Neobacillus sp. PS2-9: one gene and its partner. The main gene of each other region encodes a partner of the protein of the gene in region 2 in a complex. Links are inferred from orthologs where the notes say so. Each region holds a gene or a part of one and is shown on either strand. Other genes may lie near its edges.

Region 1 (15,052 bases), 1.4 Mb from region 2 along the record:
CCCCTTTTTACCAATCCAAGCAGGATTCATCAATCAAAAATTCAACTTTCGAAATCACCGCAAAATCATCGTCATCGATGGAAAAATCGGCTTTGTCGGCGGCTTAAACGTCGGGGTTGAGTACCTGGGCGAGGACGACCACTTTGGCTTTTGGTGCGACACCCACCTCATGCTAGAAGGGGAAGCCGTACAAACATTACATGCCGTCTTTTTGCTAGATTGGCTCTATGCCTCAGGTGAGAATTTTTTTAAAAATGAACGCTATTTGGAACCGAAACTGGTGGACGGTGATGGATTAGTGCACGTTGTCGCAACTGGTCCCGAAACACGTGATATGAGTGATCACTATTACGCAATGATTTCCTCGGCCAAAGAATCCATTTGGATCGCCACCCCCTACTTTATTCCGAGCCCGTCCATCCAAACGGCTCTTCGGATTGCCGCCAGGAAAGGTATCCAGGTACGCTTAATGGTACCTGAAACGAATGATGGGTTTCTTACCCAGTATGCAACGCAATCCTATTTTCCAGAACTGCTGCGTGCAGGAATAGAAATCTATTCCTACCAAAAGGGCTTTCTTCATAAAAAGGTCCTTATTGTCGATGGAGACCTGGCCTCGATTGGAACCGCCAACTTCGATATGCGCAGCTTTCATTTGAATTTCGAAGTCAATTTGTTTTTATCAGGAACAGACTCAATTGCCGAACTGGTTGACCATTTCCAAGATGACCTTAACGACTGCCGCCGCATTCGCGCTGTTGAATTTTACAAAAGGAAACCAGTGGTCAAATTCAAAGAAAGCTTCGCCAGGCTGTTTTCGGGGGTGTTGTAAGTCAAACTTTTGGATGGAGGTCTAAATTTCACTCGAATCTAATATTTTTAGGTAGAAGGAATTCTAACCATACCATATGAAAATAGGTGATTCGATCATGTTTGCTGTTCATTTTTTAGAAAACAAAAATGTATTATTAACGCAGCTGCTCAGGACTGTGCCGGAAGAAGGAGAAGCCATCAAGATTAAGGGGCTAAAAGGGACGGTTGCTAAAGTAACCAATGTGGATGAGAAAAATGTCCATGTGCAAGTGGTCTTAGAAAAGGTAAATAAAAATAAACAAGCAGCCCTCGATCCTTCTAAAAAGAAAAAACGATAAGCGGAAACGAACGAACGCACCTCCGGTAGGTGCGTTTTTTTTGTAAGGTTGTGTTAAAGAACATTTTTGATTTTTATATTCTGTTGATTGGAGTGGAAGGCGCGAAGACTCCTGTGGGAGTACGGTTCAGGGGAGACCCCGCAGGCGCTTTTCGCCGAGGAGGCTCGCCGAAACGCCCACGAACCGCTCGCGCCTGGAACGGAAATCAACAGGCATGTTATAAAAACCATAGTTTTATAGCGAACAAATCAGTTCGTTCATATCTTTGTCATAACATTTCTAACAAACTGTGAACTTATCACTATATCCATGTTATTTAAGCAAAAAGTAATATATTGTAACTATAAAGAACAAAACAAAAAATGAAAGAAGGAATCATTTATGTTTAACAAATTTTTAAGAGAAAACAAAATTGCATCTGTTATCTTAACAGTCTTACGTTTATACCTCGGTTACTCTTGGTTTACTGCAGGATTCCATAAATTAACTGGCGGATTTGACGCTGCTGGATTCTTAAAAGGAGCCATTGCTAACCCGGTAAAAGGTCCAGATGGCGCAGTCGTTTTTGGCTGGTACGTTGACTTCTTGAAACACTTTGCTCTTCCAAACGTCGATGTCTTCAACGTTCTTGTTCCCTGGGGCGAAACATTAATTGGTTTAGGCTTAATCCTTGGATGCTTAACAACTGCCGCTATGTTCTTTGGTCTCGTCATGAACTTCAGCTTCTTCTTAGCTGGCACTGTATCTCACAACCCTAGAGACATCTTCCTTGGCTTCATTATCTTAACAGCTGGCTACAACGCTGGTAAAATCGGTTTAGACCGTTGGGTTGTACCTTACTTCAGAAAAATGAACAAGGGTACTGTAAAACATAAGAAAACTGCTTAACGACGGTGGAAACAAAAAGAGAGACTGCAACTAGTTTGCAGTCTCTTTATATTTATATAGGTAGGGGGGATGTTGTTGTTTGAACCGATAATGATTAGATTACGCAGTGCGTTTCATGCTTTTTAAAATAAAGCTTACAATAAATACAAGGACAATTGCACCAATCAGAGCCGGGATGATAAAGAAGCCTCCGACTTCTGGACCCCAACTTCCTAGTAGGAAGGATCCCAACCATGCTCCAATGAACCCTGCGATAATATTTCCAATGATACCACCTGGCAAGTCACGCCCCAAAATAAGTCCGGCTAACCAGCCAATAATTCCTCCGATAATTAATGCCCAAATAAATCCCATGTTATTTCTCTCCTTTCTTTTTTTCAAGTAAGTAACTCTGCTTATTAAATACCCGCCTTAGCGGACCTTAAACCAACAATTTTCGATTTTTTTCATTTAAACAATATCTCTATTATGCTGCACCCTCTCGCGCAATCGTGCTTTTGGGTTTGGCGTTCCTGTTTTTAACGCGGTTTGGCAGGCTTTTAGTTCTGAGGTAAGCTTTTTGAAGCCCTCTTTGTCTCCTACATCCAGACAGGTGTCGATTTTCCTTTTTAATAAACTAATCTTAAAGATCAATTCGGTTTGCCTTTTCTGTTCTTCAAGATAGACTTCTTTCCATTTCTTTGATTCCTCCCAGCGATAATCGCTGAGCTTCGATAATCGGCAACCACACTTACACAATGTTTCGTGCATATTAATGACGTAAAATTCAGCGTTTCCACAGTTTTTGCATAAAAGTTTCCTCATCCTTCATACACCTCCATAATAATTGCAGCTTTTAGCTCGTCTGTAAAAATCTACTTCCTATATACCCACAGTGAATTCATTTTTAACCCTTCAAAATTTTTAAAATTGGTTATGTTAAAGAACATTGTTGATTTTTATACTCTGTTGATTGGAGCGGAAGGTGCGAAGACTCCTGTGGGAGTATGGTTCAGGGGAGACCCTGCAGGCGCTTTTCTCCGAGGAGGCTCGCCGAAACACCCACGGAAAGCGAAGCACCTGGAGCGGAAATCAACAGACAAATTTACAAAACCTTAAAATTAATAGGTTTTAATTTTTCAGGAGCGGTTATATAACATGTAGAACGACAAGCTGCTAATGAAAAAGGCAGCTACATCAAATCACAAGGAGGAAACAACAATGGAAACAGTGAAAGTCGTTGAAAATGGTGTACAAGCGAAGAAGGAAATTGAACAGTTGATGACGCAGGGTTATACGAAGGATGAGATTTATTTATTGGCACACGATAAAAATCGCTCTGAGAACCTAGCGGATAATCTGGATCTTACCGATGTTGGTGTCGCCGAACAAGGCTTGTTTGATAGTATGGCCAATGTGTTTCGCTCACGAGGAGATGAGTTGCGCTCGAAGCTGGAGTCATTAGGCTTGTCGCAAGCAGAAGCTGAGCGCTTTGAGGAAGAAATGGATCATGGCCGAGTGGTCGTTGTAGCAACAAAATCAGCATGAAGTCAAAACTTGATAGGAAGCAAAAGTGTGGGTCTTTTGTTTCCTATCGATTCAATTTTATTAAAAAAAAGGAGAGGAACGAGATGAAATTTTCAAATTTAAGTTTGGAGAAATTAGTAGGAGCCAGTGAGCGAGCACGTCATAAAATACGGTCAGACCGCAACCTGGAGCAACATTTTGAGACTCCTATTATCCACCGAGAGATTCAGGGCGACCGAGTGTACGTCCCATTAAACCTTTATCGAGTATGGAATGAAGCGTAAATTAAAAGATACACACCCAAACTAGCTGCCTAAATCCCGTTAAGAGAAGTGCGAACGGAATTTAGGCAGTTAGTTTGTTTTTTTGGGGAAACTTGCTTGTGATGAGGTGAGATTCCGCCGACTTTGTATGGAATTCCGCCGGATTTACGGTTTATTCCGCCAACTTTAGGAGGTATTCCGCCGAATCTACGTAGGATTCCGCCAACTTCGCCATTCAGTCCACAAACCCCCATTTTTTACCATCAAACTACTACTAATTACCCTGCACTGCTAGAACAAATAACTAAATTTTTGTAAAAAATGTAATCTATTATCCATAATAAGGAGTATAATGGAATGCGATATACATAACGCAAAAGATAGATTACTAGAATACATGGGTAAGCAGGGAGACAACATGAACAAATTCCGTACTTTATTTACGATTCTTCTATTATTTACGTCCTTTCAGATTTTTCAACAGACTGCTTCAGCCGAGACGCAGACCTCAAAGCCTGTTGCCATCTATTACTCCCCGCACCAGGACGATGAACTGCTCAGCATGGGGATGTCAATTGCAACAAGTGTGGCCAAAGGCTACGAGGTACATGTGGTACTGATGACCGACGGTGGTGGTGCCACCGGGGCACTCATTGATGTGAACAAAAAGCTGACGAAGGAAAATTTCCCAACAATCACAAAAGAAGATTTTATCAACGCGCGAACAGACGAATTCATGCGTTCGTTAGTAGCGTTAGGAGTGAAGGCTGAAAATATCCATCTGATGAATTTTACCGATGGACAGCTTTCCTATAACCAAGCAAGACAAACAATTGAAACCTTTGAGAAGAACTACCCGCATGCGATGCATCGGTCCATGTCCTATATGGACTGGCATCCGGATCATGCAGTAATGGGGAGGGCGTTAAACGATTTATATAATGAACATAAAATCCGCGACGTCCGCTTTTTTGTAAAAAATGTTCAGTTTTCAACCGTACCAGGCAGTTCGGAAGCACCGAGGTTAGTGACTGCTAATCTTCCTCGAATCAAAGAAGCTACAGCCGCATATAGGGATTGGTCGCCAGCTTCTAAGCACTACTCGATTGGTTATATTTCAGTACCGAGCAATTTCGATGAGCTCGAAAAAAATCCGCAAAGCCGGACACATATGGCCGATACGACGAATAAGCCATCGGTGAGAAGCCTTGGTTTTTCTAGTGGACAAGTAGAGGGGCCGATTACGGATGCCAATTTGGCTGCCGTCATTAAGGAACAGCTCGGCATCAGGGACAGAGAATTAACCGAAGCGGATATAGCTTCATTAACCCGTTTGGATGCACAGGGCAGAGGAATCAGCAGTTTGGAAGGACTGCAATATGCAGTGAACCTTCAATTTCTCGCGCTAGATCATAATAGAATTACCGATGTAACGCCGCTTCAGGGTCTGACAAAGGTAACTGACTTATACCTGAAGGATAATCAGCTAGAAAATGTTCGCCCATTAGCAAGGCTGACGAATATGGAGTCACTACACCTTGATACTAACCGGCTGACGGACCTTAGCCCACTTTCTTCATTAACAAAGCTGCAGGTGCTGTCGTTCAACTTTAATAAAGTGGCTAGTCTAGCGCCGCTCGCAGGGATGACGAATCTCCTAACGGTTTCGATGGACAGCAATGCCTTTAAGGACCTGACTCCTTTGAAAAACAAGCCTGACTTAAACGCGGTATCTTTTTTACATATGGATTTGGATCTAGGTAAGGGCAGTGTCAATGGTGACATCCTAGATATGTTAGGCGCGCAAGCAAGTGTTTATTTTTCGAATGTGAAAGTAACGAGGAGCTATCACACGAATCGAATGGTGGGTATATCGTGGAAAATGCTCGACAGCAGTATGGATAAGGTTGAAGTAAGTATTAATGGCGGCATACCAGTGACATCTTACAATTCGAACTATCTGTTTGGGAATTTGAATCCGGGTCAAGCGTATAAGGTGACGATTTCTTCTTATACGAAGGGGAATTTGAATTTCACAGGCGAGATGATGATTTCGACGGATACGTGGGTGTCGACGAAGGGCTGGCTGCTTGCTGACCGGGACTGGTATTACATCAACCCTTCAACAGGGAATCTGACGACAGGTTGGTTGAAATCAGGGGATAAATGGTATTATCTCAGTGCGAATGGAAAAATGTTCACAGGCTGGCTTAAGTGGAACGGAAAATGGTACTATTTAACATCTAGCGGAGCCATGAAGACAGGCTGGCTATTAGATGGAGGCAAGTGGTACTACCTTGAGAATTCGGGGGCGATGAAAATAGGTTGGTTGTATTACAATAAAAAATGGTTTTACCTTAACAGTTCTGGGGCGATGGTAACCGGACGGGTTTGGATTAGTGGAAAATGGTATTACTTCAATGCAAGTGGCAGCTTAAGCCGTTAGTTTGAAAGCCGTGTCGACCTCTCGATGCGGCTTTTTGCATGTTTTAATGAAGATGTTAAGAAGTTTTCACAAATTCGTCACATTTAAGGGTGATTTTGAAAAATATAGAAACTGTTATATCTTTCCTTCGTCTATATGATAGAATAATCCTTGTGTGTAAAAAGGGGGTAGCAGAATGATAAATGATTTTGGGCAAATGGCGTTAGTAAGCATCCTGTCACATTTGGTTTTTATTGCAATTTCCTGGTGGGCACTGCAGTCGATTCGCTTAGAAAAGCTGATTAAGGCTAACCATGTTTTTCAAGCTCGGCTTCTCTTCATATTATTAGCCATTTTCATCGGATCATCTGTTAGTAACTTTTTCCTGGATTATCTTCAATGGTCCAGACAACTTCCATTAATTTTCAATAATTAGTAGAAATGGTTTGAAATGACAAAATTACTAATCCTGTACATACAAAATGGTAAAAATTTAGGTCTTCGTACATGTTCCCATTTAACGATATTTTGAGTACAATCATCTTTATGTGGAAAGCTAAGGTTGTCTCCCTTAGGAACTTGTCTAATTTTAGCTGGCGTTAAGGTTAAGTTTTTGGAACTTGTCTAAATGTGACGACAATTCCCAAGTATGCTCACCCGCTACCTGGTAACAATGGTAGTAAGGGGGAGTAGAGAGATGAAAAGATATCGTTCGTTTTTTTTATCTGTGATGACAATTTTAAGTTTGATCCTGGTTGTTTTCGGGTACAACACAACTGAAGCAAATGGTAATGGTGCTTTTACACGTCAAGCGATTCCGGATGGTGCTGATGATTTGGCAAAAATCGGTTCTGTTTTAGAAGCCGAAAATATTTTGCTCGATGAATGGTCTTTTTATGCAAGAGAAAAAATGACCGGCATAAAAAGTGAGCAGGACGTGAAGGAATACGCCGAACAACTTCAGGAAAAGTTTCCCGATTGGGATTGGTCAATTAATAATACCAGCCAAAAATGGGAAGTAACAGCAGTATCTCCAACATCTAAACACCACAGCGAAATGCTTCAAATTATGGCAACCCACACAAAACAACCTGTTAATGCGTATATAGTATATAGTGTCAGTGGAAAAGAGTGGAATAAGGCGATAGCGGCCTATTTCACTACTGAGGAATTTAAAAGTAGGCTATCCGACATATTTCGAGGAAAACCTACAATTTTTTCTTGTATGAAAGGCGTTTTCAGTGATAAGATTGATACGGCTTTACCCATAACAGTAAAGAATTTACTGTCCGTTTTTCATGCAAAAGAGATCGAAGCGTTAAAAGAGGAGACATTCATGTCTGTTTCGGCGAATTCGCCGATGTTTACTGGCTCCATAGAAAATCAAAGAGATAACATGAATTTACAAATTGGCATACGCTCCGAACGATTGGGCGGTAAGACTACCATTGTAGTTGGCACACCAATCATAACGATTGAATATTAATATAGAGAAAATGGACGCGGAGGGGAATACTCTTGGAAAAGATCATCGTCCGCGGCGGACAAAGGCTTACAGGAACGGTTAAAGTAGAAGGCGCAAAAAATGCCGTCCTGCCTGTTATCGCTGCAACATTATTAGCAAGTGATGGAAAAAGTGTGATACGTGATGTACCTACACTCTCCGATGTATATACAATCAATGAAGTTTTACGCAACTTAAATGCTGAAGTCGTATTCGAAAACAATACAGTTGTCGTCGATGCATCCAGAGAGTTGAAAGTAGAGGCGCCATTCGAATACGTTCGAAAAATGCGCGCGTCTGTTCTAGTCATGGGATCTTTGTTAGCACGCAATGGCCGTGCCAGAGTCGCTCTTCCTGGCGGCTGTGCAATCGGATCTCGTCCAATCGACCAGCACTTAAAAGGCTTTGAAGCCATGGGTGCAACAGTGAAGGTTGGAAATGGCTTCATCGAAGCGGAGACTGAAGGCCGCTTAAAGGGAGCAAAGATTTACTTGGATTTCCCAAGTGTTGGTGCTACTGAGAACATCATGATGGCAGCGACTCTTGCACAGGGTACAACCATCATCGAGAACGTCGCAAAAGAACCAGAGATTGTCGATTTGGCTAATTTCTTAAATAAAATGGGCGCTAAAGTAAGAGGCGCAGGTACGGGCACGCTTCGTATTGAAGGTGTCGATGTGTTATTTGGTGCCGACCATAACATTATTCCTGACCGTATTGAAGCAGGTACTTTCATGGTTGCAGCTGCGATTACTGGCGGAAATGTATTGGTAAAGGGTGCAGTTCCTGAGCATCTTTCTTCTCTTATTGCAAAAATGGAGGAAATGGGTGTTGAGATCAGTGAGGAAATGGATGGCGTTCGAGTTATCGGTCCTGAAAAGTTAAAGGCCGTTGACATCAAAACGATGCCACATCCAGGCTTCCCAACAGATATGCAATCCCAAATGATGGCGTTATTGCTTCGTGCAGAGGGTACTTCTATGATTACGGAAACGGTATTCGAAAACCGTTTTATGCACGTAGAAGAATTCCGTCGCATGAATGCGGATATCAAAATCGAAGGCCGTTCGGTTATTTTAAATGGTCCTTCTAACTTACAAGGTGCGGAAGTATCTGCAACAGACCTTCGTGCAGCAGCTGCCTTAATCTTAACTGGTTTAGTGTCAGATGGCGTGACACGCGTGACGGAGTTGAAGCACTTGGATCGCGGTTACGTGGACTTCCACGGCAAACTAGCTGGATTAGGCGCTGACATCGAACGCGTCAAAGAAGCAGACGAAATCTTCGTTGCAGAGGAAAAATTTGTCTCCGACATGAACGCATAATGTAAATATTAAAGACAACGGACCTTGATGGATATCGGGGTCTGTTTTTATGTGGTTTTTTGGGCATCGTACTTTGTGCGATGCCTCTTCATGTGGTGCCTGAAAAAGTGCTTTATATGATGCTCTCAATATGGTGCCTGACACCATTCATGGCCACTTGTGTGCGTGGGGTGGATACTGAGTTTGGTGTGTTGTTTTTATTTCAGCTGGAACTTTGTTAGGGGCCGGAGATGGAGTTCATTTTTATAAAAGTTTGTGTAATAAATGCTTGTCCGCTTCCATATGTATGAATGAGACGCAACTCGGCTGATTTGCGCCGGGTGTGAATTTTACAAACTGGAGGCACAATCATGAAAAAAATCAAACCACTCATCGTACTAGCGACGCTCCTCATTGCCCTGACTTTAGTTGTTCCAGCTGTTCTTGTGTTACCGTTCTCGGATGAGCATAAGGCGAGCGGAAAATTAGGTGAAGATTTGAAGAAGACCTCGGCAGAAAATGCGAAAGCGGCGTCACCTTCCGCGGATGCTGCGGTCGAAGTAGCGGTGTTTCGTTCCGCGAAATCAAAGATTGAGACAGTGAACTTAGAAAATTACCTCGTTGGCGTTGTGGCAGCAGAGATGCCGGCAGATTTCAAAGAAGAAGCACTCAAGGCCCAAGCACTAACGGCGAGAACGTATATTGTGAAGCGATTGGTCAGTAAGGATACGCTAGGGGCTCCTAAAGGGGCGCAGGTCACGGACACGCAAATTCACCAGGTGTACAAGAGTGATGATGAGCTAAGGAGAGCGTGGGGCGCTGATTATGCTTGGAAAATGAAGAAGATAGTGGAGGCGGTTCGTTCGACGGCAGGACAAATTTTGACCTACAAGGGTGAGGCGATTCAGGCTACTTTTTTCTCGACGAGCAATGGATATACTGAGAATTCGGAGGATTATTGGCCAGGTAACATTCCTTATTTAAGAAGTGTGTCGAGCCCGTGGGATAAGAGTTCACCGAAGTTTAATAGCCAGAAGGTGATGACGGTGAAGGCGTTTGAGGCGAAGCTCGGTGTGAAGGTGGGCACAGGGTCGCAGGTGGGCAAGATTGTGGAGCGTACGACGGGTAAGCGTGTGGCGAAGGTTGATTTTAATGGCAAGTTGCTATCTGGCAAGGAGATCCGCGAGAAGCTCGATCTTCGGTCGTCGGATTTTGCTTGGGAGCGCAAGGGCACGAATATTGTGATTACGACAAAGGGCTTCGGCCACGGTGTGGGGATGAGTCAGTACGGTGCGAACGGAATGGCGGAGGAAGGCAAGAATTATAAGGATATTGTGAAGCACTATTACCAGGGGGTCGAGATTACGTCGGCAGAGAGTTTGATGGCGACGATTACGGCGCAGAAGTAGTGGTGTGTGGGAAAGCTGGGCGTGGGGGCCTGGCTTTTTTTTGTGGGGTGATCGGCGTTGGCGAGTAAAATGGGGATAGTGACGAGTAAGTTATGAAAGTTGACGAGTAAAATTGAAAAATCAACGAGTAAATCAAAAACTAGACGAGTAAATCACCGAAAGTGACGAGTAAGAAAGAAAATCATATAAAAAGGTCATTTTAAAGGTACTTCAAGAGGAGATCTACACATAATTTTGAAGGAAGATACCAGAGCCAGGCTAAACGCCTAGCTTTTTAGTGGAGAAATAGGTGTAGTTACGTGGTTGGCGAGTAAAATGGGAAAAGTGACGAGTAAATTGGTCAAGTTGACGAGTAAAATATAAAAAGTGACGAGTAAATCAAAAACTAGACGAGTAAATCATCGAAAGTGACGAGTAAGAAAGAAAATTAAATAAAAAGGGTAATTTTAAAGGTACTTCAAGAGGAGATCTACACATAATTTCGAAGGAAGATACCAGAGCCAGGCTAAACGCCTGGCTTTTTAGTGGAGAAGTGGGTGTAGTTATGAGGTTGGTGAGTAAAGTGGGGATAGTGACGAGTAAAGAGGTAAAATTGCTGAGTAAAAATAAAAAGTGACGAGTAAATCAAAAACTAGACGAGTAAACCTCCTAAACTGACGAGTAGACCAAACAAGGTTCAAGACACCCAACTAAATTCCACAAAAAATTCATAATTACTGTCGATTTTTGCAGGGATAAGAAATGTAGAAAGAGAATTTTAGAAAAAAAAGAAAGGAATGATGTGTTTGATTGCTAAAGAAATGCGGATAACGCCAAGAATGGAAAAGCTTGAAGCACTTAATAGAAGATTGCCCGAGTTAAATCCAAAGTATCCTGAGGTGGTGGCGGAATATAAAAGAAGAATGGCTGGATACCGAGGCGAGAAATCAGTGTACTTTTACTTAGCTATGCTCCCTGACAAAGATTACCTTATTTTTCACGGGCTCCGCTTATTTGACGGGCAATACTACTTCCAAATCGATTTCCTCTTACTATGTGCAAATTTTGCAATGGTTTTGGAAGTAAAGAATATGGCTGGAGAACTATCCTTTGAAAAAGAGTTTAATCAAACGATGTGCAAAAGGAATGGTACAGAAGAAAGAGTTAAAAACCCTGTTCTACAAGCAAAGCTGCAGGCAAAAAAACTAAAAGTTTGGCTAAGAGAACATACTTGTCCTGAGATTCCTATTCATTATTTTTTTGTAAATAGTAATGAAAAAACAATAATAAAGGTGGAACCAAAGGATGATCAAATGACTCTACATATCTGTAACAGTGAAAATGTATTAGAGAGAATTGAACAAATAGGAGCCTATTATAAAAAGGACAAATTAGACAAAAAAGAATTGAAAAAGATAAAGCGCCTCCTATTAACCAATCACACTCCTGATGACCCGGATATCCTCCAAGCCTACGATTTATCTCCAAAAGACATCCCTACAGGTGTACAATGTCCAGATTGTTTCACAATCCCAATGATTTATAAAGCTGGGAAATGGTGCTGTGTAAAATGTAATCTAACGTCCAAAACCGCCCATGTTCCAACAATTAATGATTATTTTCTGTTAATAAAACCCTCGTTTACTAATGCTGAGATCTGTGAATTCTTGCATATTCCCACCATTCATATTGGCCACAAGATCATAAAATCAATGAATCTACCCTACACTGGAACATTTAAAAATCGGGTCTATCATCAACCGAAAAGCTAAAGTGTTCTTAGTATTTTCCCAAGCCGTTGAAATCTCCCTCCAAACAACGCCCCTCTTATAAAATAAAAACATACGCTGATTCCAATGATATCTTTTACAAAATCGAATAGCGACGAGGATCGGTAGGGTACGAATGATTGGTGGATTTCATCGCTGATTCCGTAGAGGGCGGCGAATACGGCGCAGGCTACGTTCAAGGTTGGCGTAAACTGGCGGCTTCGCGTTAAGAAGGCCAACACTAGTAAAACATATAAAATTGCAAATTCTATTAAATGCAAGGATTCCTTGATGGTCGAGTCGAGGGATGCATCAGGCAGTTCAACAAAATGGTCGGATGGCAGGCTAGATTGGATCCAGATGATGGCCATATACGCGAGGGGCAGAACCCGTAAACCCCATTTGAATAGTATGTTCATGTGAATATTCCTCCTAGTAGTAAAAAAAATTTCATCTTCATGCATAAAATGAATAGGGTTGTCGAAAAATAACTCTAAAAAATTTTTTTTGCCGAATGTATATAATTCTACTTATCTGTTCAGAATGATTGCTGAGGTGATGAAAATGAGAGAGGAAGAAAACAAACGATCTTCTCAAAGTTCCAGTGTAAAACGCTTTTTCAAAAAGCGTTGGGTATTTCCAGCCATTTATATTGCAAGTGCAGCAATCATTCTGACCGCAGTTCTATGGTTCCAAACTAGCAATAGTGCGACAGACAAATACGATTACAAGTCCACTGATCTTGCTGGTAAAAAGAATCAAACACCAGCTGTGGAAGTTAACAAAGCTCTTGAAAACTTCAAAATGCCGGTGGCTAAGGCTGATGACGCAGTCGTAAAAATGAAATTCTATGATTTCCAAGGCAAAGCAGAAGACCAGGAAGCAGCATTAGTATTCTACAACAATACGTATGTGCCAAACACTGGTATCGACATCACAATGAAAGACGGCGAAACGTTTGATGTAGTTGCATCATTAAGCGGTACCGTTACTCGTGTCGATGAAGATGCAGTCCTAGGTAATGTCATTGAAGTAGAGCACGACAAAGGTATTGTAACACAATATCAATCAGTTAAAGATATTAAGGTCAAGGTTGGCGAACAAGTAAAACAGGGACAAGTTCTTGCCAAGGCTGGACAAAGCTTGTTCAATGAAAAAGCTGGAACCCATGTACATTTTGAAATTCGTAAAGACGGTGTTGCTGTAAACCCAACGAATTATTTTGAAAAATCGTTGACTACATTACAGGAAGACAAGCTTTCGGATGACAAATCAAGTGATTCTGTAGATAGCCCACAAATCAAGGAAGATGAGCAAATGATTGATGATCCTGCGAACTCTACCGACGAAAAAAAATCAGGCGACGACAAGTCTTCTGATGAAAAAAAGGACGACGAATCAACGAACTCTACACAAAATAAAAACTCATAATATGAATGTGACCAAAGGGGAAGGGGAAATACTTTCCTCTTTTTTTTGTCTTTATTTGGGTGTCAGTCCCCACAGAAAGACACTTTCCACATGACGAGGACAAATGTCCACTAGTGGTGCCTGACACCCACTTGTATCCAATTTATGTTAAAATGGGTTTAAAGGGAGGGATTGGTTTGAGGAGAGTTGCAAGATTTATGTTTGTGGTGCTGCTGGTTGTTGCTGCGCTGGCCGGGTGCAGTAAGGAGCCGACACCACAGGATCGTTTTTCGGAGTACATAGCCTTATGGAATAAACAGAAGTTTGATAAGATGTATGACTATCTTTCAAAGGATGCAAAACAGCATATCACCAAAGAAGAGTTTACGAGCCGCTATACAAAAATCTACAAAGACCTTCAGATTACAGACCTCAAGATTAACTTCAAAAAACCAAAAGAGGATAAGCAGGCTGACAAAGAACAAGCCCAGTATTCTTTTACCGCAAAAATGAGCAGCATCGCAGGAACGATTCAATTTACCCAACAAGCGAAGTTACAAAAGGAAGAAAAAGACGATAAGAAAAACTGGTATGTAGACTGGCATACAGGGTTCATTTTTCCAAAGATGAAGGAAGGCGATAAAATCAGTTTGAGCACGGTGGCGCCGACCCGGGGGGAAATCCTTGACCGTAATGGAAATGAGCTAGCTGTGAATGGCCAGGTGTATGAAGTGGGTGTGGTTGCCGGGAAGGTGGATGAGGCGATCATCGCACAGGTAGCACCACTCTTAAAAATGACACCCGAACAGATCCAGAAGGCGCTCAGCGCAAGTTGGGTGAAGCCGGAGCTGTTTGTCCCGTTGAAAAAGGTGTCGATGGACGACCAGGAGCGGATTGCCCAGTTGATTGCGCTCGGACCTGTGCAGACGCGGAAGGTGGGGGCACGGATTTACCCTTATAAGGAAGCGTCGGCGCAGTTAATCGGCTATGTGGGGCTGATTACGGCGGATGAGCTTGAAAAGAGGAAAGCCAAAGGTTACACGAGTCGAGATGTGATTGGGAAGCGCGGCCTCGAGCAGGTGTTGGATGAGCAGCTGAAGGGCACGAGCGGCGTGAAGATTATCATTAAGAAGAAGGCTGGAGGCGAGGAAGTGCTCGCCGAGAAGCTTGTCGAGAACGGGCAGAATGTCAAATTAACGATTGATGCGGAGTTGCAGCTGGCGGCCTTTAATGAGATGAATGGGGAGGTCGGGACGGCAGCAGCGATGAATCCGATGACAGGCGAAACGTTGGCGCTTGTGAGCAGTCCGTCGTTTGACCCGAACCAGGCAGTGATAGGATTCTCGGCGGATGAGTGGAAGGCGTTACAGGATGACGTGAAGAAGCCGTTAACGACCCGGTTTAAGCAGCTCTATGCGCCGGGCTCAGTCATGAAAGCAATCAC
Region 2 (15,051 bases):
ATACTGGTAAAATTAGAGTTAAGGAAATAAAAGACACGTCAATAGAAGCAAAATTCGGCATTTCCCCAGCGAGATCTGAGGGAGTTACATAACGAAAGTTTGTCCGTTCCATAACCACAACACGTTCATCCTGTCTAAGCTTCCAAGCAAGCTGATTGTAGCCTACGTCAAGCGCATATGACATTTTTGCCCCATTTTGTAAAGCGCAATCTGTAAAACCGCCTGTAGAAGCACCGATATCAAGCAGAACCTTTCCTGTTACACTTACATCGAATACTTTTAGTGCCTTTTCAAGTTTCAACCCGCCTCGACTGACGTATGGCATCGTATTTCCTTTGATATTTAGAGGAATGTCCACCTTCACTTTTTCACCAGGTTTATCCAACCGCTCTTCATTTGTGTATACAAGCCCTGCCATAATCGCTCTTTTTGCTTTTTCTCGTGTCTCAATTAAACCTCGCTCCACGAGTAATACATCTAATCGTTCTTTATTTTTCATTATTTATGCCCTTTGCTGTTTTTTCCTTGCCATTGTAGACACTTTTTTGACCACTTCTTCAGTAGTTAATCCTATTTCTTCCAATAGTAACCCTACATCCCCATGTTCAATAAATTGGTCTGGAATACCGATTCGGTCTATTAATGCCTGAGCAAAGCCTTGGTCATGCGCAAATTCAAGAACGGAACTTCCAAATCCACCTTGTAATACCGCTTCTTCCACGGTAAGGAGAGGGATATTTTTTTCTAACAAACCTAGTAGCATCTTTTCATCAAGAGGTTTTATGAACCGAGCATTAATGACTTTTACAAAGATTCCTCGCTTTTCAAGAATCTTAGCCGCTTCCATCGCCATTGGAATCGTTGTTCCGAAGGTTAAAATAGCCGCATCATCACCTTCTTTTAAGACCTCCCAAGTGCCAATAGGGATCTTCTTGAATTCCTCATCCATTGGTACCCCTACACCATTTCCACGTGGAAATCTCATCGCAATAGGTCCATCATCATAATTTAACGCTGTATAAACCATATGTTGACCTTCGTTTTCGTCCTTCGGCATCATTAAAACGATATTAGGTACATGCCTTAGAAAAGCAATATCAAATACGCCCTGGTGTGTTTCACCATCTGCGCCTACTAAACCTGCCCGGTCTATTCCAATAAATACGTTTAAGTTTTGGCGGCAAATATCATGTACAACCTGGTCGTATGCTCGCTGTAAGAAAGTGGAATAAATAGCTAGAAAAGGCTTCATATTTTGCGTAGCCAATCCTGCAGCAACCGTAGCAGCATGTTGCTCAGCAATCCCTACATCAAACATTCGATCAGGAAACTCACTAGCAAAACCTTCAAGCTTTGATCCAACAGGCATTGCGGGGGTAATGGCCACAATTCTATCGTCCACTCGAGCGAGTTTTCGAACGGTCTCACTAACCAAACTGCTCCATGCTGGTGGCTGTGCTTTCGCCGGCTTTACAAAATCACCTGTATCCATTTTATATGGGCCTGTACCATGCCAAGTACCCGTCTTATCGCTTTCTGCAGGCTTATATCCCTTCCCCTTCTTCGTAATCACATGAAGGAGTACAGGGCCTTCTGTTTTTTTCGCATAGGCAAGGTTTTCAAATAAGTCATCAAAGTTATGACCATCAATTGGTCCTAAATAAGTAAAACCAAGTTCTTCAAAAAACATACCAGAAACAAATAAATATTTAAGACTATCTTTTACGCGTTCAGCAGTGGCTGCAAGAACACCACCAACAGCGGGAACTTTTTTCAATATCACTTCTAGTTCGTCTTTCACCCATTGATATTTCCCTGCTGTTCTCAATTGACCAAGGATATTATGCAATGCCCCAACATTAGGCGCAATGGACATTTCGTTATCATTCAATATAACGATCATATCCTTTTTTTCATGGCCAATGTGGTTTAAAGCTTCTAATGCCATTCCACCAGTTAAGGCACCATCACCAATCACAGGAATAACAAAGGAGTTTTCCTTTTTTATATCCCTGGCAATCGCCATTCCCATAGCTGCAGATAGTGAGGTTGAACTATGTCCTGTCTCCCAAACGTCATGTTCACTTTCAATCCGTTTTGGAAACCCACATAGGCCTTTATATTGACGTAAAGTATCAAATTCACATGCTCTGCCGGTTAAGATTTTATGAACATAGGACTGATGTCCTACATCCCAAATAATCTTATCCCTTGGACTGTCAAAACATTTATGTAAAGCAATTGTTAGTTCAACTACACCTAAATTTGGTCCAATATGGCCTCCAGTCACAGACAGCTTTTCGACCAAGAATTGACGAATATCCTGACTTAAAGCCTCCAACTCTTTATTTGTCAATCCTTTTAAAAAGGATGGGTCTTTTATTGATAACAGATCCATTTTTGGACCACTCACTTTCATACTTTTTCTATCTATACATCAGTTTTAATATCTTATTATTTATCATAACACTTTTCCTGAAAAAATAGCCGCTAACACTAAGTGATAACGGCATTGTCAACGTTTTCTACATTGAAAATAATTATAACACACTTAGTTCATTGCCTCAAATAGCCTTTGTTAGTGATCCCTAGATGCTACTAAATCAGTGATTTCTCTTAGCAGTTGGGTATTTAAGCCTGTCCTCTCCAGATTTTCCTTCGCTGAGGTGATTTGGTCTTTCAGCGCTGTTCTTGCACCTTCCATGGTTAACAATTGAGGATATGTACTTTTTAGATTGGTAGTATCACTTCCTACAGGTTTACCAATTATTTCTTCATTCCCAACTAAATCGAGGATATCGTCTTGAATTTGAAAGGCAAGTCCCAGATGATGGGCAAACCTTGATAGGTTATGAAGCTGTTCTTGATTAGCACCTGCCATAATCCCTCCAGCCAAGACACTAAATCCAAGCAGCTTACCTGTTTTATGAATATGTATGTACTCCAGCTCTTGAAGGGTAAGTGATTTGGCTTCCCCTTCCATGTCTGCCACTTGTCCACCGACCATCCCTTCCGTTCCAGATGCTTTTGCCAATTCAACAACTAATTTAAGCTTTGTAGCGGCTGAGAAAACGTCGGTTGGAAGCTGACTTATTACTTCAAAACTATAAGTTAATAAGGCATCTCCAGCTAAAATCGCGATGGCGTCGCCGAAGACCTTATGATTGGTCGGTTTTCCTCTTCTTAAGTCATCATTATCCATACTTGGTAGATCATCGTGGATTAAGGAATAGGTATGAATCATTTCAATTGCAGCGGCAGCTAACAGCCCTTTTTTAGGATTCATTCCAAACGCGTCTAAGGTAGCAAACAATAATAAAGGGCGAATTCTTTTGCCTCCTGCTTCTAGAGAATAAATCATTGATTCCTTAATAATAGGAGGAGCCTTAAGCTTTTCAACCAGCCTTCGAAGCTCATCTTCAAGTAGTTGTTTATACTCTTGCGCAAATGTTTCTAAAGCCCTAGTTTCCAAGTCTTATTCCTCCCCTTCAATAGAAAAATTCTCTTTACGTCCATCCTCCGTAATGATTTGAGTAAGTTGCTCTTCCACACTTTTCAATTTATCATGACAAAGCTTAGATAATTCCATCCCCTCTTTATAAAAAAGAATCGCCTCTTCCAAAGGTACATCTCCTTCTTCAAGTTTATCTACGATTTGTTCTAACTTTGTCATTGCATCTTCAAAGGATAACTTTTTTTCATTTGTCACTTTTTTCGCTCCCCTTTATATTCTCCACTTTACAGAAAAGACTACCATCAGTTAATTGGATTTGTACCAGTTCATTCACACTTACCTGTTTTACACTTTTCACCAAACGGTTATCCTCCGAATAAGCCAAACTATACCCACGTTCCATGATTTTTAATGGACTTAATGCTTGTAAGGTCGATAACACCCGGTTAAAATCATTTTTTTTCGTTGTTAATATTTGCATCATAGAGCGGTCCATTTCTTTTTGAGAACGCTCCAAACGGCTCGTTGATTCAAGAATCATTTCTCTTGGATGGTTTCGTTGTAGCCGTTTATGTAGAAGTTCATACTGACCTTTTTTTATTAATGATAATCTCGAGGTCCCACGAACAAGCATCTCTGTTAATTTGTCAACCTGTTCCAATTTCTGTTCATATAAACGATGTGGGTAACGAAAAGCATAGGATTTTTTTGCACGATGTAATCGTTCATTTTCAAATTGAAATTTCCCCTTCATGGCACGAAGCAGTCGGGTTTGCCGCTGAAGTATTCTGTCCATTAATTCATCAATATGTGGAACCGCAAGCTCCGCAGCACCTGTAGGAGTAGGAGCCCGCAAATCAGCAACAAAATCGGCAATGGTGAAGTCTGTTTCATGACCAACAGCAGATATAATTGGGATTTTAGATAAAAAAATCGCACGTGCTGTTATTTCTTCATTGAATGCCCATAACTCCTCAATTGAGCCTCCGCCACGTCCAACAATTAATACATCAATTTCGTTCATGGTATTTGCCTTTTCAATTGCCTTAACAATGGAAGGAGCCGCATTTTCACCTTGCACAAGTGCTGGGAAAACGAGAATATTTGCAATGGGATAGCGTCGTTTAATGGTTGTAATGACATCTCTAATTGCAGCACCTGTTGGGGAAGTAATTACACCAACTGTTCTTGGATACATCGGTATAGGCTTTTTGGTTTCAGCTGCGAATAAGCCTTCTGCATCAAGACGCTGTTTTAACTGCTCATAGGCTAAAAACAATTCCCCAATACCTTCTGGGCGCATTTCCTTAATATAAATTTGATATTGTCCGCTTGGTTCGTATACAGAAATATCTCCCTTTACGATTACCTTCATCCCGTTTTCAGGAGCAAATTTCATAAGACGGGATTGACTGGAGAACATCACCGCAAGAATCCGAGCTTTCTCATCCTTTAATGTAAAATACATATGTCCACTCGAATGTTGTTTAAAATTTGAAATCTCCCCTCTTACATGAATATCTCGCAAATGGGGATCTGCATCAAATTTTCTTTTTATGTATTTGGTTAAAGCATTCACAGATAAATATCTTTGTTCCTGCATTTCTAATCCTCTTTTCGGCTGATTAGCTGAAATTGTCCTTATCCATTATACATTTTGCTCTTTTTTTTGTCAGAAAGATTGACTTAAAAAGAACAAAAGGAATAAAAGATAAGGACAAACACCTACTTATTTCGGTTTAGACTTTCAGCGGCTGACTTTAAGGTATTGTACATTAGCATGGTAATCGTCATGGGGCCTACTCCCTTTGGAACTGGAGTAATATATCCTGCTTTTTTACTTACTTCATCAAAAGCAACATCTCCACAAAGCTTACCTGCCTCATTCCTGTTAATCCCTACATCGATAACAACTGCATTATCTTTAACATGTTCAGCCTTTATGAAGTTTGGAATGCCAACTGCAGCAACAAGGATATCTGCTTGATTGGTATGTAACTTTAAGTCCCTGGTCTTTGAATGACAGTATGTGACTGTTGCATGCTGATTTAAGAATAATTGACCTACAGGCTTACCTACGATATTACTCCGCCCTACAACCACAACATGTTTTCCTGGAATGGATATGCCCGCCTCTTCAAGTAAAACCATAATCCCATATGGTGTACAAGGGAGGAAAGCATTCTGTCCTGTCATCATCCTGCCAATATTTATAGGATGAAACCCATCCACATCTTTTAATGGAGAAATGGATTCAATCACCTTTTTTTCATCGATATGTTTAGGAAGAGGCAATTGAACTAAGATTCCATGTACTTCAGGATCTTCGTTTAACTCACTAATCTTTAGAAGAAGTTCTTCTTCTGAAACCTCCTCATGCATTTCAATTAATAGTGATTTCATCCCTAGCTGTTTACAAGCCTTTTCTTTATTTGTTACATATGTTCGAGAAGCATGGTCATTACCGACAAGGATAACCGCTAACCCGGGTGTGACCCCTTGCCTTTTTATCCATTTAACCTCTTCAGCAATTTCTACTCTTTTTTTCTCGGCGATCTCTTTTCCATTAATAATTGTGGCTGTCATTTTCAACTCTCCCTATGCTAGGAGTGAAACCAATCAATTAATTGGCAAGAAGCGTTTGTTTCACCTTTGAAAGAACTCCATTAATAAATTTGCTTGATTGGTCATCCCCGTAAATTTTAGCTATCTCAATGGCTTCATCTAAAATAACATTTTCAGGAACTTCATTTCGATAAAACTTTAATTCATACGTAGCAATTCTCAATAAGTTTCGATCCACTGTTGCCAAACGGTCCATAGACCACTTTTCTAGGTTTTCGATTATTAGCTTGTCAATTTCTTCTTTGTGTTCTACTACTCCTATAACTAGGTTTGATAAGTATTCGTCTCCCATTTCCCCCTCTAATACATGTTCAATCGCTAATGATGGATCAGTATTGCTTACATCGATTTGAAACAGAGCCTGTAGCGCTTTTTCCCTTGCTGTTCTTCTTTTCATTATAACGTTAACTCCTTTAGATATATTAAATAATTTTTGTCTATTTTTCATACATAGTACAGGAATTCAACTTCAAGATAGTTTTCACATAAAAAGATAATAGCATAACTAAATTGGATTCGCACTGTAAGGATTATATTTTTCAAATTCCCACATTTTTTTAGAATAGTTAGATAAATAGAAAAACCAAAGGAATCTCTCCTTTGGTTTTTGTAGGTTATACTTCTTGATCTACTTCTGGCTCATGCTTTTGGTTTTCAAATTGAATCCCAACTACATGAATGTTCACTTCTTCAGCATCTAAAGCAGTCATATTTAGTAATGCTTGACGAATATTGTCTTGGACTTTACCAGCAACAGAAGGGATGGATACCCCAAACTTCATCATGCAGTATACATCTACTTTAATCCCTGTTTCGGTCAGTTCGACCTTAACACCTTTACCGTGATTTTTCTTGCCTAATCGTTCTACAACCCCTGTTGCAAAGTTGCCTCTCATGCCCGCAACACCTTCTACTTCAGCAGCAGCAATACCGGCAATTACTTCAATCACTTCAGGAGCAATTTCAATTTTACCATGACCGTTATTTCCTTGGTCCATTTCTAAAACACTAAATTCGCTCATTCGTAACACCTCCAGATATTAGATAGTCTTCATCACATCATGCAATTCTAGGAATTTCGTATTGAATTGTCCGTCAACGAATGTTTCATGATCAAGTAACTTTAAGTGGAATGGAATCGTTGTATGGATTCCCTCTACAACAAACTCACTCAATGCACGTTTCATTCTGGAAATTGCCTCTTCCCTAGTGCTGCCATATGTGATAACTTTCGCAATCATGGAATCATAATAAGGCGGAATAGTATACCCTGGATATGCCGCTGAATCAATACGAACACCTAATCCGCCAGGCGGTAGGTACATATTAATTTTACCAGCAGAAGGCATAAAGTTCTTTTCCGGATTTTCTGCATTAATCCGGCACTCAATTGCCCAGCCAGTAAATGTAACATCCTGTTGATTTACTGTTAGCTTCTCGCCTTGTGCCACACGAATTTGTTCTTTAATGAGGTCTATTCCAGTGACCATTTCTGTTACGGGATGCTCAACCTGAATCCTCGTGTTCATTTCCATAAAATAAAACTTACGATTGCGGTAGTCATATATAAATTCTACCGTGCCAGCACCGGAATAATCAACTGCTTTCGCAGCTTTTACTGCTGCATTACCCATTTCTTCACGAATTTCACCATCAAGTGCTGGTGAAGGTGATTCTTCAAGAAGTTTTTGCAGTCGGCGTTGGATCGTGCAGTCACGTTCTCCTAAATGAATCGTGTTGCCGTAGGTATCAGCTAGGACTTGAATTTCTACATGCCGGAAATCCTCAATATATTTTTCAATATAAACACCTGGATTACCGAAAGCTGTCATTGCTTCCTGTTGGGTAATCGAAATGCCCTTAATTAACTCTTGTTCGTTTTTGGCGACGCGGATTCCTTTACCGCCTCCACCGGCTGTTGCTTTAATAATAACTGGATATTGAATTCTCTCGACAAGTTCCAGAGCTTCCTCGATTTCATTAATTATTCCAGTTGAACCTGGAACGATTGGTACTCCAGCTTCTCGCATAGTTTCCCTTGCAATATCCTTCGTTCCCATTTTAGTAATTGCCTCTGGACTTGGCCCGACAAAAATGATATTACATTCTCTGCAAAGCTCTGCAAAATCGGCATTTTCCGCCAAGAATCCATACCCTGGGTGGATCGCATCGCAGGCAGTCAGTTTTGCTACACTGATAAGATTTGTTACGTTCAAATAACTATCTTTTGATGTTTTAGGTCCAATACAATAGGCTTCATCTGCCAATTGAACATGTAATGCTTCACGGTCTGCTTCTGAGAAAACAGCAACTGATTCAATACCCATTTCTCGGCAGGCCCGAATAATTCTTACTGCAATTTCTCCTCTGTTTGCAATTAACAGTTTTTTTATCATCCTGTTATCGCTCCTTATTCAGGCTTTACTAAAAATAAAGGCTGTCCGTATTCTACTAATTGACCATTTTTAACTAGTATTTCAACAATTTCGCCATTTACTTCAGCTTCAATTTCATTAAATAATTTCATTGCTTCAACAATACATACAATTGAATCCTTTGAAACCTTATCTCCTGCTTTTACATAAATATCTGCATCTGGTGTTGGAGAAGCATAAAAAGTACCTACCATAGGTGATGTAATTTTATGTAGATTGGATGTATCAGCTTGGTTTGTCGCTTCCACTTTCGGTGCTTCTTGTTTTGTTTCTGTTACGGCAGCAGGTACAGCAACTGGTGCTGGTGCTGTTTGAACAGGTGCAGTCGCAGCTTGTAGAACTGGTTGAACTGTCGTTACCACCGTTGCAGCATTTTTCTTCATTTGAATTTTTGAGCCTTCATTTTCATATACAAATTCATCAATGCTGGACTGGTCTACCAATTTAATTAATTCACGAATTTCTTGTACTTTTAACATTTGAGTAACACCCCTTGTAACACTTTAATTAGGACTAGCTACTAATACTATACGATAATACTTAGTAAAAGTTCAATAAGCTAAATCATTTCCTCGAAACATTTCTCTTAGTCCCATTCATCTTTTATCTTAATCTTTTTAGATGAAAAAGGGAATTTTAACAATTTGATTAACCTCAAATGAGTATTTTTCCCTAATTAATTTATAATTAAACATAACCCATCTTAAACTTGCCTGTTGATTTCCGCTCCAGGCACTTCGCTTTCCGCGGGGTGGTCCGGGAGCCTCCTCGTCGCGCACTCCTGCGGGGTCTCCCGTGACCAACTACTCCCGCAGGAGTCTTCGTGCCTTCCGCTCCAATCAACAGAGTGTAAAAAATTACATAATTAACTTTTACATAGTCAAACAATAAAAAAGGAAAGCCATGGACTTTCCTTTTAAAGTCTATCTACTATTTTGATGGCTGGAATTCCACCGCTACGTAATTGGTCTCTCCAATTTCTTTCTTTACCTGTTGAATAATTTTATTTGCTTCAGATGCTGAAGGCTTTTTCTTAGATTTTACTGTTACTCTTACTTGCTCTCCATCGGCTCTAACTAAAGCATCTTCATAACCCATCGTTCTAATTAATGTTTCAAGAATTTCTTCTTTTTGAGCAGTTTGGTTTAATCTATCCATTTGATCTTTCACCTTACTACGCTCATCTGCTGGAAGATCAGTGGAAGCTAATTGAGTAGTTAAATCTTCTTGCATTTGGCTTCTTAGGTCATCAAGCTTCATGCGAAGTTCCTCAAATGCATCATCACCTGCAACAGTTGATACAATTGTTTTTCCATCCTTAGCTTCAGTTTTTGAATTAGCCTGCTTTTGATCCATTTGATCTTTGGCATTTTGCTGCACAGCCGCAAGATCATTAGATTTTTGCTCTGGTGAAGTAATGTAATACACCGAAAGGACAACCACTAAGCTTAACATTGTTAATAACCATACTGTTTGTTTCTTTAATAACATTTAAAATCCCCCTCTTATTTTTTAGGCATAACGGCGACACGGTGGCTTGGCACTCCTAACGCCCTTGTGACTGCTTCTACAATCCATTTTTTCACCTGAATATTGTCAGCACCCTTTGCAACAACAAGTACACCGCGAATTTCAGGTTTTTTCGTTTCTACTACAATTGGTCCTTCATTTTCCCCATCGCGTATAATAACAAGTTGCTCATCCGTTGAGGATTCCTGTACTTTCCGTTGTCCACCTTCACGATCAGTTTCATCCGTTGTTTGTGATTTTGAGACTCTATTTTTCTCTAAAACCTTCTTATCAGTTGAATCAATATTCACCACGACAGTAACATCATTCACGCCTAACATTTCTTGAATTGCCTTCTTTAGCTGATCCTCATACTTTTCTTCATATTCAGCTATGGCCTTATTACCGGAGCTCTTTTTCAAGCCAAATGTAGGGACATCCTCCGTCTCTGCCTTTGTATTTGTTGATGCTGGAATATCTGTAGGACTTGTATCGGTTTTGAAGACTATGTTCCCCACAAGCATAAACGCTGCACCAATACAAAGAACGAGAAGCATATATTGGTATTTACTTGGTTTCTTTTCTGTTTTTTCATCTAATTTAAGTATTTTTTTGAGCCATGAAAATGGTCCTTGTTTGTTATCCATTCTTCTTTTTAATCCCCCCTTCAATCGAAACTTCCACTGTTTCTTCAGTTACATTCCATTTTTGCGAAAGAAATGAGGCAATCTTTTCTGTTTCTTCATTTGATCCTTTTGATGGAAGAGGTTTTTCTGTGTTTATTTCGATTTGTTTTATCGCTTCGACTGTCTGTACGCCATTTTCCGGTTGTCTCAGAAGAACCATAACCTTTTGGAGGTTTTCAGGGAATGCTTGGTCGCTTTCTTCATTTATTGCTATATCAACTTTTGCTATCTCCAATCCGTATTGTTCCATCAACTCCTCCTTAACGTCCTTTTTTAGCTGGACAGCCATTTCTTCTAAAATATATGCATGTTGGGAAGCTTGTATTTCTTTTTTCTTTAAATCTATTAAATTTTTCATATTTTTTTCACCCGGTGCTTGATATGAAGGGATCGATGCCAATGTTGTCTCAAAGTCTTTGGAGATTAGTTTAAAGATGGGGGTGAGAATAATAGCAATTAAGAGTAAACCTGTAACCATCTTCGTATACTTTTGCAGACCTGAATTAGGAAGGAGCATATCAATTACCGTTGCTAACAGGATAAATAAAATAATATTCGTTACCCACTCTGTTAAAAACTCCATTTTTGCTCCCCCCTATCTCATCATCATTGTTAGATTTCCAGCCGCGACAATGACTGTAATACTTAAAAAGAACATCAGTGAAACAATCCCTAATGCAGCAAAAACATAAATGACACTTTTACTGATAATATCCAAACATTTAATGATTGGACCCCCGCCTAATGGTTGAAGAATGGCAGCTGCGAATTTATAAATGAAAGCAATCATTAATATTTTTATCGCTGGGAAAGCAACGATAATGAGCAAAATAGCTACTCCTGCAATCCCAACAGTATTTTTTAAAAGAACAGAAGCACTTACAACCGTATCTGTTGCGTCCGTAAACATTCTGCCAATAACGGGAATGAAATTACCGGTAACAAATTTTGCCGTCCTTATTGTTACTCCATCCGTTACTGCAGCAGATGCACCTTGAACCGAGATCACACCCAAAAACACGGTTAAGAACAGACCCATTAATCCGATACTCCAATTTCTCAGTAACTGAGCTAACTGCGAAACTTTGTATTGTTCGGACATTGTACTTACGATACTTAACAATGTTGCTAAGAATAAAAGTGGAAGAATGATATATTGCATGAATAAACCACTCATATTCATTAGAAATAGAATCACAGGATGAAAAAATGCTGCCGATATAAGTCCTCCAGAAGCAGCAATTAATGCTAGCAAAAGAGGAACAAGTGCCAGGATAAACGACGTCATAGTCCCAATCGCTTCATTTGTGTAGCTGATAGCAATATGAAAACTATTAAGCGCAAGGATGACAAGTACCATATAAACAATGGAATAGGCAACCTTACTAATCGCACTTTTCTCAAACGCGTTTTGCATAGATTGCAGGAACATACTAAATATGGTTAACATAATTAACGAACCGAGCAATTTCCCATTTGCTACAAATTCTTGAAAAGCGAATTTCAAGATCCCCTGACCCCATTGCTTAAAGGAAAATTTCTTATCTCCTTTTATGAAATCATATAAGCTTCCCTTCTGACTTTCTGGGAGAAACCCACCATACTTATCAGTAATGTCCTCCCAAAATTGTTTTAACTCCTCTAAATCTAAGGTTTCCAGTTGAGCATCAACAAGCTCCTGTGGAGAAAGAGAGGACGTGTTAGCTTTCGGTTCTTCAGCAGCTTGGACACTTGGAGTGAGTAAAAAAAAGAATACAATAATGATAATAGGAATAATCTGCAGCCTCTGCTTCATTTTATAAACACCTCATTAAAAGACTGTGATTAGCTCGGAATTAATTTAATAATGGTTTCAATTAAAACGGTTAATATAGGAATCGCCATCGCGAGAATGATTACTTTTCCTGCTAATTCAATCTTAGAGGCGATTGCTCCTTGACCCGCATCCTTTGTTATTTGAGTAGCAAATTCTGCAATATAAGCAATACCAATGATTTTGAGAATGGTTTCAACATAAACGAGATTTACATGTGCATTCACTGCTAATTTTTCAAGCATATGAATGATTTCATAGATTTTATCAACTAAAAAAAGAAAAATGACACAGCCGACAAACACAATTAAAAGGAAGGCAAAGTTTGGCTTTTGCTCCTTAATGATGAGAGCAAGAAAGGTCGCAATGAGAGCTACACCGACAATTTTAATGATTTCAATAGCAAAGCCCCCCTCTCTATTGAAACAAGAAAACCGATTTTATTTTCTGGAACAGGTCATCAACAATAGATGCAACCTGAAATAAAATATAAATAAAACCAAATAAGGTAACCCATTGTGCGTACTCTTTTTTGCCCACCTGATCAAGTACGGTATGCAAGAAGGCCACTACTATCCCCACACCAGCTATTTTAAAAATAATATCCACTTCTAAACCCATTGCTTTTCCCCCTAAAATAATAAAATAATTAGTAACAATCCCGACAAAAATCCTAGGCTCTTTACCATTTTTTCATATTTAGCTTGCCGGTCGATGGCATCCGCTTCTTCTCTTTCAAGATGGGAAAGAGTTAGCATAATATGTTTTTGTTGGGAAAAGCGATCATGACGACCAAGGGTCTCCCCAAACTGCTTCATAATTTCAAATTCTCCCTGTTTTAAGGCTGTTGCCTTCCAAACCTCTTTTAAACTTGTTTCCCAAGCTTCTTTAACAGTTGTTTCTGTGTCTGTAAGTTTCTTTGCAAATGAGTCAAAAAAGGTGGAAAGTGGGTTAGTAAGTTGTTCAGCTAATCTCCTTGATGCTTCATGCAATGGTGTGTGTCCATACATGATTTCTGCTTCAAGTGACTGCAACGCCGACCTTAGTGCTCTAAGCTGTCTCGGCCGCTCACTTAAATGCTTTGCAGCCTCAAATCCTGTCCAAGTAGTAGCAACAATTATGATAATAGCCCCTAATAGCTTAATCATTTATGTCACTCTCACTTTTTGCGTTAGTTCTTTCCCGCTAGAATCTAAAATATGGGTAATCGTACCTGGTCCTGATGCCCTGCTAAGGACGATAAATCGTTGAAATATGTCCTGATCAATAATCTCCTTTAAAGAGGGACGTTTTCTAATCTCCTCAATGCTCGTCCCGTGTGTGGTCATGATTAATTTGATTCCAGCATGTACTGCCTCCTGGATCGCTTCGGCATCCTCTTTACGGCCAATTTCGTCAACGATTAAGACATCTGGACTCATTGAACGAATGAGCATCATCATTCCTTCAGCCTTTGGACAGGCATCCAGAACATCAAGCCGGTGACCAAACGTTAATTGCGGCACTCCATTTACACATCCAGCGATCTCACTACGTTCATCAACAATTCCAACCTTACAAGCCTCTATTCCCTTTGACCAATTACCAGATGATATGATTCTTGCTATATCACGAAGCAGTGTCGTTTTCCCTGTTTGCGGCGGTCCTATAATCATGGTATGCATCCAGCTGTTTTTAAAAATAAAAGGCACAATAGGCTCAGCAATACCTACCTTTTCTCTTGCAATCCTAATGTTAAAAGAGGAAATATCCCTAATCGCCTTTACTTTTCCCTCCTCAAGAATCACCTTTCCAGCCAACCCAATTCGGTGTCCTCCAGAAACAGTTATATAACCCCGCTTAAGTTCTTCCTCAAGTGTATAAATTGAAAAATGGCTTATTTTATTCATCAGGTGAAACGCATCCTCAGGTTGTATAATGTAGGTTAGAAATTTGGGTGCTCCCTTTAAGGTCATTTCAATTGGACGATTTATACGAATGCGAATTTCTTCAAGTTCTTCTTTTTGCTCAGGAGGGATTTGGTTAATTAGATCTGCAATATTTTTGGGTAAAAAATTTAGGATTCCTTCCATGACTGGTTCCTCCTTGATTTGCCTTTCTCATTATTTAAAATGTATGCCTGCTTGGACACATTATGACTTTCAAATCTGTCATTTCATTCTATTTTTTTACTAGGTTTACTAGAACAGGTGGAATTAAAAGGATTGCCCTACTAAATAGGAACATTTCAGAAGAGGAAGGAGTATTTTATAGGAAAGCGTAATGTTGAGGAGGAAATTAATGTGTATCACTATCAGCAGCCTAACCGGGGTGGAGGCCACCATAAAGGGCAGCATTTAATAAAAGTTACTGGGGAGGGAGAATTGGTGGTTCAGCCCGACTTAGCTTCTGTTAACTTAGGCGTTATTACGGAAGGCAAGGATTTAATACCCGCACAGCAGCAAAATGCCATTCAAAGTACAAAGGTCATTCAATCTTTAGTGGAACTTGGAATTCCCCAAACACATATACAAACATTTGATTACCGAA

Evidence for each region.
Region 1: the proteins of RCG25_RS08495 (region 2) and RCG25_RS01295 are in contact, whole or in part, in a crystal structure (PDB 3TUF), measured with the Bacillus subtilis proteins. The link is inferred for Neobacillus sp. PS2-9 from one-to-one orthologs.

The regions. Positions count from the first base shown.
Region 1 is NZ_CP133269.1:252,022-267,073, forward strand. The notes cover bases 11,936-14,695. They hold RCG25_RS01295 (stage II sporulation protein SpoIIQ), read left to right. Parts: upstream 11,936-12,762; coding sequence 12,763-13,629; downstream 13,630-14,695. Other genes in these bases: RCG25_RS01285 (nuclease-related domain-containing protein), read left to right, coding at 11,936-12,201; RCG25_RS01290 (VanZ family protein), read right to left, coding at 12,198-12,617; RCG25_RS01300 (penicillin-binding transpeptidase domain-containing protein), read left to right, coding at 13,806-14,695. Also shown: cls (cardiolipin synthase), read left to right, coding at 1-832; RCG25_RS01230 (hypothetical protein), read left to right, coding at 930-1,151; RCG25_RS01235 (DoxX family protein), read left to right, coding at 1,533-2,039; RCG25_RS01240 (GlsB/YeaQ/YmgE family stress response membrane protein), read right to left, coding at 2,139-2,393; RCG25_RS01245 (IDEAL domain-containing protein), read right to left, coding at 2,490-2,843; RCG25_RS01250 (YflT domain-containing protein), read left to right, coding at 3,240-3,566; RCG25_RS01255 (hypothetical protein), read left to right, coding at 3,650-3,829; RCG25_RS01260 (leucine-rich repeat domain-containing protein), read left to right, coding at 4,227-6,254; RCG25_RS01265 (DUF1146 family protein), read left to right, coding at 6,430-6,669; RCG25_RS01270 (YwmB family TATA-box binding protein), read left to right, coding at 6,931-7,719; murA (UDP-N-acetylglucosamine 1-carboxyvinyltransferase), read left to right, coding at 7,752-9,062; spoIID (stage II sporulation protein D), read left to right, coding at 9,413-10,450; more of RCG25_RS01285, read left to right, coding at 11,236-11,935; more of RCG25_RS01300, read left to right, coding at 14,696-15,052. UniProt on the Bacillus subtilis protein: Involved in forespore engulfment and required for anchoring membrane proteins on the forespore side of the septal membrane. Forms a channel with SpoIIIAH that is open on the forespore end and closed (or gated) on the mother cell end.
Region 2 is NZ_CP133269.1:1,708,243-1,723,293, reverse strand. What follows is about bases 8,226-10,984. They hold RCG25_RS08495 (SpoIIIAH-like family protein), read right to left. Parts: upstream 10,006-10,984; coding sequence 9,445-10,005; downstream 8,226-9,444. Other genes in these bases: spoIIIAF (stage III sporulation protein AF), read right to left, coding at 10,663-10,984; spoIIIAG (stage III sporulation protein AG), read right to left, coding at 10,020-10,670; accB (acetyl-CoA carboxylase biotin carboxyl carrier protein), read right to left, coding at 8,490-8,993; accC (acetyl-CoA carboxylase biotin carboxylase subunit), read right to left, coding at 8,226-8,475. Outside these bases: RCG25_RS08545 (TlyA family RNA methyltransferase), read right to left, coding at 1-499; dxs (1-deoxy-D-xylulose-5-phosphate synthase), read right to left, coding at 503-2,398; RCG25_RS08535 (polyprenyl synthetase family protein), read right to left, coding at 2,579-3,472; RCG25_RS08530 (exodeoxyribonuclease VII small subunit), read right to left, coding at 3,476-3,709; xseA (exodeoxyribonuclease VII large subunit), read right to left, coding at 3,699-5,057; bifunctional methylenetetrahydrofolate dehydrogenase/methenyltetrahydrofolate cyclohydrolase FolD, read right to left, coding at 5,180-6,040; transcription antitermination factor NusB, read right to left, coding at 6,078-6,476; RCG25_RS08510 (Asp23/Gls24 family envelope stress response protein), read right to left, coding at 6,694-7,101; more of accC, read right to left, coding at 7,120-8,225; more of spoIIIAF, read right to left, coding at 10,985-11,292; spoIIIAE (stage III sporulation protein AE), read right to left, coding at 11,305-12,504; spoIIIAD (stage III sporulation protein AD), read right to left, coding at 12,534-12,923; spoIIIAC (stage III sporulation protein AC), read right to left, coding at 12,940-13,143; stage III sporulation protein SpoIIIAB, read right to left, coding at 13,155-13,670; spoIIIAA (stage III sporulation protein AA), read right to left, coding at 13,671-14,594; RCG25_RS08455 (SIMPL domain-containing protein), read left to right, coding at 14,805-15,051. UniProt on the Bacillus subtilis protein: Involved in forespore engulfment. Forms a channel with SpoIIIAH that is open on the forespore end and closed (or gated) on the mother cell end.